2 linked regions of the Maricaulis maris MCS10 genome follow. The protein of the gene in region 1 binds, or shares a complex with, the protein of each later gene. Links are inferred from orthologs where the notes say so. Each region holds a gene or a part of one and is shown in the gene's direction. Other genes may lie near its edges.

Region 1 (3,220 bases):
AGCTGTAGTAGCATCGGACCGTTCATAGCAACGGAAAGGAGCGACCGATGCGTCCATTCGTCTCACTCGCTGCCCTGATGGTTTGTATGAGTACCAGTCCGGCCGCCGCACAACTGCAGGTACTGGGCCAATCCCCCGCCGCCACCTGCTACCGCCACGCCATGGCCGAACGCCATGACGTGCGCGCCATGCAGGATTGCGACATTGCACTGCGCGACAGCCGTGTCTCCCGACGGGATCGCGCGGCCACACTGGTCAATCGGGGCATCCTGAAGATCCACCAGAACCGCCATGTCGACGCGCTCGACGATTTCGAAACGGCCGAATCAATGGGCGGGTTTCCGCCCAGTGCGCTGGCCGTGAACCGCGCCTGCGCGCTGATCGGGCTGGGCCGCTACCACGAAGCCATCGAGCAGACCGACCTGGCAATTCGCGACCATGATACCCGCGAGGCCGACGCCTGGCTCAATCGGGGCATCGCACTGGAAGCCCTGGACGAGCTCGCTGCCGCCTATGACTCCTACCGGCAGGCGCGACATCTGCGACCGGGTTGGGACCGGCCGGTAAGCGAGTTGTCGCGCTTTCGCATCTCCTCGCGCTGACCGACCCTTAGCAGCCGCACCCGCGCTGCACTGTGCTCGACCGGCGCGATTGTGTTCACGCCCGGGGTCGGCTCGACTATGTATGAAGTCGAGAAGCCTCCGGGAGTGCACGCATCATGTCCGATGATCCGATCAGCCAGTTCGATTTTGATGCCGACAGCGTCCAGCCCATCCTGCACGACGCCCTGCATGGCGCCGATGATGGCGAGCTCTTTTTGGAGACGGAAGTGTCGGAATCGCTGGTCTTCGATGATGGCCGCCTGAAAGCCGCCAATCTGGACTCCTCGCGCGGCTTCGGCTTGCGCTGCGTGGCCGGCGATGCCTTTGGCTATGCCCACTCCTCCGATCCGACCCTGGACGCGGTTCGCCGCGCCGCCGAGGCGGCCTCTGCGGTCAAGCGCGGTCATGCCGGCGTGCTCGCCCCGCCCCCGGCCGGAACCAATCGCAAGCTCTATGACGCCATCGACCCGGTCGCCCGCCCCGGTTTCGAGACAAAGGCCGCCCTGCTGCAGGAAATTGATGCCTACTGCCGCACCAAGGACGCCAGCGTGGTCCAGGTCTCCGCCTCGATTGCCGGTGCCAAACGCTCGGTCTCGATCCTGCGCGCGGGCGGCGACCTGAAAAGCGATGTCCGTCCGCTGGTGCGCCTGAATGTATCGGTCACGGTGGAACGCGGCGGTCGCCGCGAGACCGGATCCGCCGGCGCCGGCGGCCGCGCCGAATTCGATCGCTGGATCACACCCGACGCCTGGAAGCCGCTGGCCGACGAAGCCCTGCGTATCGCCCGGGTCAATCTGGATGCCGTCGACGCGCCCGCCGGCGTGTTTGACGTGGTGCTCGGACCGGGCTGGCCTGCCGTACTGCTGCATGAGGCTGTCGGACACGGTCTGGAAGGCGATTTCAACCGCAAGGGCTCCTCTGCCTTCGCCGGTCGAATGGGCCAGCAGGTCGCTGCCAAGGGCGTCACCGTGGTCGATGACGGCACCATGCCGGAACGGCGCGGCTCGCTGACCATTGATGATGAAGGCACGCCGACCGAACGCTCGGTCCTGATCGAGGACGGCATCCTGACCGGTTATATGCAGGACCGGATGAATGCCCGCCTGATGGGCCACAAGCCGACCGGCAATGGCCGTCGCCAGTCCTATGCCCACCCGCCCCTGCCGCGCATGACCAACACCTACATGCTGGCCGGTGAGCACAAGCGCGAGGAAATGGTCGAAAGCCTGAAGGACGGCATCTACGCCGTGAATTTCGGCGGCGGACAGGTCGATATCACGTCCGGCAAGTTCGTCTTCCAGTGCACCGAGGCCTATCGGGTCCAGGACGGCAAGGTCGTCGCCCCGGTCAAGGGCGCAACCCTGATCGGCGACGGTCCGACCGCCCTCACCCAGATCACCATGATCGGTGATGATTTCGAGATGGATCCCGGTGTCGGCATGTGTGGCAAAGGCGGACAGGGTGTTCCGGTCGGCGTCGGGCAGCCAAGCCTGAGGATCTCCGGCCTGACCGTGGGCGGTTCCGGCGGCTGATAGCCGCCAATCGGCCGTCAATCGCCGTCCCGGCAGAACCTGACCAAAATTTCATGAACTCCCGAAATGGCTGCCGCCGGACAATCCGCGGCGGCCACATCGCCTTTGCCTGACAGGTCTTGAGCGCCGCAAGGCCCGGTCCCGGTCGGAGCCCAGATGACGCGGGCGTGAGCAACCTTACCGAAGCTTACGTTTCGCCCGGGCTACGTCACCCCTACACGGTGGGGCACGGGGCGTTGGGCAGGCACAAAGCGTAGGGACATTATGCGAGGGACTTTCATGAACGGGGTGGCCGGTGTTTTCATCGGCACACTCGCAAGCACGGCCGCAGGCGCCATGCAGGACGGACCAGCGTCCAACAATACGGTACAGGTCCAGCGGCAGGCGGGGGTCGCCGCATACCAGCCGACCTATTTCACCGATTTCGCGCCAGTCACGGCGCTGGACATGGTTTCACGCGTTCCCGGCTTCGGCCTGTCGAACGGTGATACCAGCCGCCGCGGCCTGGGTGACAGCTTCGGCAATCTCCTGATCAACGGACGCCGTCCATCGAACAAGTCGCTCTCATTGCAGACCGTGCTGCAACGCATCCCGGTCGACGATGTGGAGCGCATCGAACTCATCCAGGAAGCGCTGCCGCAATACGACATGCGCGGTCATTCGCGCCTGGTGAATGTGGTCCTGCGTGAAGGCGCTGGCGTGTCCGGCTCCTGGGATGCCCGCCTGCAAGTGTCCGACAGCGGTCGGCTCGGCCCGCGCCTGATCGCCTCCTATTCCCGCCCCGTCGGCCCGACTGAAATGACCTTCGGCATTGATACCGGCATGTCCGGCAACCGCGCCCAGCGCCGCGAGTCGCGCCACGATGCCAATGGCGTCGAGTTCTCGCGCGGTTCCGACAATGACCAGCGTCAATACGAAGAGTTTGCGCCCAGCTGGTCGATGAATTGGGACATTGATGACAATTCGCGTCTCCGGATGGATGCCCGCGCAAATATCTGGACCTGGACCCGCGTCCGCCATGCCGCCTATGACTCGGTTGCTGGCAACACGCTGACGCCGCAACGGCTCGAGCACAACGAGACCGAA
Region 2 (3,182 bases), 1.7 Mb from region 1 along the record:
GTGATGCCGGGCTCGACAGCGCCGTAACCGCTGACCTGCTGGCCACCGACAAGGACGAGAAAGCCGTCTGGGAAGAAGAGCTGTTCTACCGCAAGCTCGGCGTTTCCGGCGTGCCCACCTATATTTTCAACGGGCGCTTCGCTGTTTCAGGCGCCCAGGAACCGGCTGTTCTGGCCGATGCCATTCGTCAGGCTGTCAAGGAGCCGGCGGAAACCGAATAAGCCTGCACAAGCGGGCGGGTCAAAGGGGAGAGACCATCATGACCGGACTTGACGCATTCGCACTCTATACCGGCCTAAACGGGCTCTTGTTGATCGCCCTGTCCTTCAATGTGGTCCGCCACCGCCAGCGTTCCAAGGTCGGGATCGGCATCGGCACGGATGCAGACCTTGAACGGGCCTGCCGGGTGCAGGGCAATGCGGTGGAGTACATCCCCATGGCCCTCATCATTCTGGGCGGTCTGGCACTCACCAATGCACCGACCCTTTTGATCCATGGGCTCGGCATCGCCCTGACCCTGGGGCGCGGCCTGCATGCCTGGGGACTGTCCAGCTCTGCCGGCACCTCGATGGGACGTGTGGTCGGGACACTGCTCAGCTGGATCAGCATTGTCGCCGGTTCGGGCTTCCTGATCTGGACGGCGGTCAGTTGAGCCATTGCCCGGCGGGGCCTCGCGGGGCTATAGCGCTCACATGACAAAGACGTTCAAAGCACCCGATCCCGCCAACCTGCAAGAGATTGCAGCCGATCTTGTCGCCCGCGCCCTGAAAGCCGGCGCCGACAGCGCCGAGGCTTCGGTCGCCGAGTCGCGCGAAACCGAGCTTTCGGTGCGTGATGGCAAGCTGGAGGATATCGGCCGTTCGGAAAGCCTGGATGCAGGCCTTCGCGTCTTTGTCGGCAAGCGGCAGGCCGGCGTCGCATTCTCGGACCTGTCCGAACACGGCAGGGACTTCACCATCGGCCGCGCCGTGACCATGGCCAAGGCGGCACCGGAAGACCCTTACTCGGCGCTGGCCGACCCGGCCCGCCTGTGCAAGGCACCGCCGGAAATCGCCCAGTTCGAGGATGGCGAGTGGACACCGGAAGAGCTGGAAGAGACCGCGCTGGCCATCGAAGCCGCGGCCCGCGCCGTTGACGGCGTGACCAAGACCGACGCCTCCTTCGCCTCTTCAGGACAGGGCGCCGCCGCCTATGCTACCTCGACCGGGTTCAATGCCGGCTGGAGAAAGAGCGTGTTCGGCTATGGCGCCAGCGTCATTGCCGGCGAGGATGGCGCCATGGAGCGGGACTATGCCGCCACCAGTGCCCGCCGCCGCGCCGACCTGCGCGACCGGGTCGAGATCGGCCGCGAGGCCGGCGAACGCGCCGCGCGCCGGGTCGGTCCGAAGAAACTCCAATCCGGCGTCATGCCGGTCGTGTTCGACCGCCGCGTCTCCACGACTTTCATCGGCTCGCTGGCCGGCGCCGCATCGGGTCCGGCCGTCGCTCGCGGCGTCTCCTTCCTGCGCGACAAGCTGGGCGAACAGGTGTTCGCGCCGGGCGTCACCGTGATCGACGACCCGCACCGCCCCTGGGGCCATGCCTCGGCGCCCTTCGACGGCGAAGGCACGGTCAACCAGCGCAGCGCCATCATCGAGGATGGACGCCTGACGACCTGGTTCCTCAACTCCGCCGCCGCGCGCCAGCTCGACATGGCCCCGACCGGCCATGCCCGCCGGTCGATGGGTGGATCGCCCGGCGCCGGTCCGACCAATTTCCACATGGAAGCCGGCACCACCAGCCGCGACGACCTGATCGGCGGCATCACCGAAGGTGTGCTGATCATGGAGATGTTCGGCCCCTCCCTCAATTCCAACACCGGCGACTGGTCGGTGGGGGTCTCCGGCTATCGCATCAGCAATGGCCAGATCGACCACCCGGTCAGCGAGATCACCGTGGCCGGCAATCTGATCGACATCTATGCCCGCCTCATCCCGGGCAGCGACCTGGAATTTCGAGGTTCTGTTAACGCCCCCAGCGTATTTGTGGACGCCATGTCCATCGGTGGCCTCTAGCGCCACCCAGGACAACCAAATCAAGGAGCCCGGCATGAGTGAAACGAAGATCAACAACCAGCTGCTGCACCTCGTCATCGGTGGCGAGCTGGCCTGCGTCGACCCGCAAAACTGCGAATTCAAGGATCTCGACGAAGTCGATTTCGTCGGTGCCTTCGGCACCTATGCCGAGGCGCGCGCCGCCTGGAAGGGCGCCGCCCAGCGCACGGTCGACAATGCCCATATGCGCTATTTCGTCATTCACGCCCACAAGCTTCTCGATCCTGCGACCGAGAAGAAGGACGGCTAGGGTCCGATCCGCGGCGTGACCGACCCGGCCCAACCCGGCGCTTCCAAGCCAGCCCCCACCGCGACGCTTGCCCGGCGCCTGTGGCGCGATTGGCTGTGGCGTCGCCGCGGCATGGTCGTGCTGGCCCTGGTGCTGTCCGCCATCACGGCGGCAGCGGCGGCATCCTATGCCGGGGTCATTGCCTGGACCTTCGACAAGCTCAATTCCGGCGCGGCGGACTTTTTCCCGCTGGCACCGCTGGCGGTCGTCGGGCTGGCGGCCATCCGGGGCGTCAGCCTCTACCTGCAAACGGTCCAGACCAACCGGTTGGCGCTGAACGTGATGCAGGACCTGCAGAACGCCATGTTCGCCAAGCTGATGCAGGCTGACTTCGCCCGGCTGCAGGCCGAAGGCACCGGTTCGCTGGTGTCGCGCTTCACCAATGACATCACCCTGCTGCGCGAAACCATCGTTCGCCTGTCCAACAATCTCATGCGCGATGTGCTGACGGTGATCATCACCATCGGCGTCATGCTGAGCCTGGACTGGATGCTGTCGCTGCTGATCCTGGTGGTCTACCCGATCGCGGCCTGGCCGGTGATCCGGATCGGCCAGCGCCTGCGCAAGACCTCCTCCCAGGCCCAGGCCCAGATGGGTGAAGTGACCGGGCAGCTGGAGGAAAGCTTTTCCGGCGCCCGCATGATCAAGACCTACGGGCTTGAGGATCATGAAACCGAGCGGGCTCGCAAATCCTTCTTCGAGCGCCTGCGCTTCCTGCTGAAAATCACCGAGAACAAGGCCCGGGTCGATCCGATCCTGGAAGTCGTCGGCGGTCTGGCCTTCGCCGGTCTGGTCGCCTT

The links.
Region 2: the proteins of tldD (region 1) and MMAR10_RS03320 are in contact, whole or in part, in a solved structure (PDB 5NJ9), measured with the Escherichia coli proteins. The link is inferred for Maricaulis maris MCS10 from one-to-one orthologs.

The regions. Positions count from the first base shown.
Region 1 is NC_008347.1:2,434,678-2,437,897, forward strand. The notes cover bases 26-2,926. They hold tldD (metalloprotease TldD), read left to right. Parts: upstream 26-718; coding sequence 719-2,134; downstream 2,135-2,926. Other genes in these bases: MMAR10_RS11595 (tetratricopeptide repeat protein), read left to right, coding at 87-602; MMAR10_RS11605 (TonB-dependent receptor plug domain-containing protein), read left to right, coding at 2,414-2,926. Also shown: more of MMAR10_RS11605, read left to right, coding at 2,927-3,220. UniProt on the Escherichia coli protein: Metalloprotease involved in CcdA degradation. Suppresses the inhibitory activity of the carbon storage regulator (CsrA).
Region 2 is NC_008347.1:735,266-738,447, reverse strand. The notes cover bases 11-2,873. They hold MMAR10_RS03320 (TldD/PmbA family protein), read left to right. Parts: upstream 11-692; coding sequence 693-2,054; downstream 2,055-2,873. Other genes in these bases: MMAR10_RS03310 (ABC transporter ATP-binding protein), read left to right, coding at 2,359-2,873; MMAR10_RS03315 (DUF4170 domain-containing protein), read left to right, coding at 2,089-2,343; MMAR10_RS03325 (MAPEG family protein), read left to right, coding at 260-652; MMAR10_RS03330 (DsbA family oxidoreductase), read left to right, coding at 11-221. Also shown: more of MMAR10_RS03330, read left to right, coding at 1-10; more of MMAR10_RS03310, read left to right, coding at 2,874-3,182.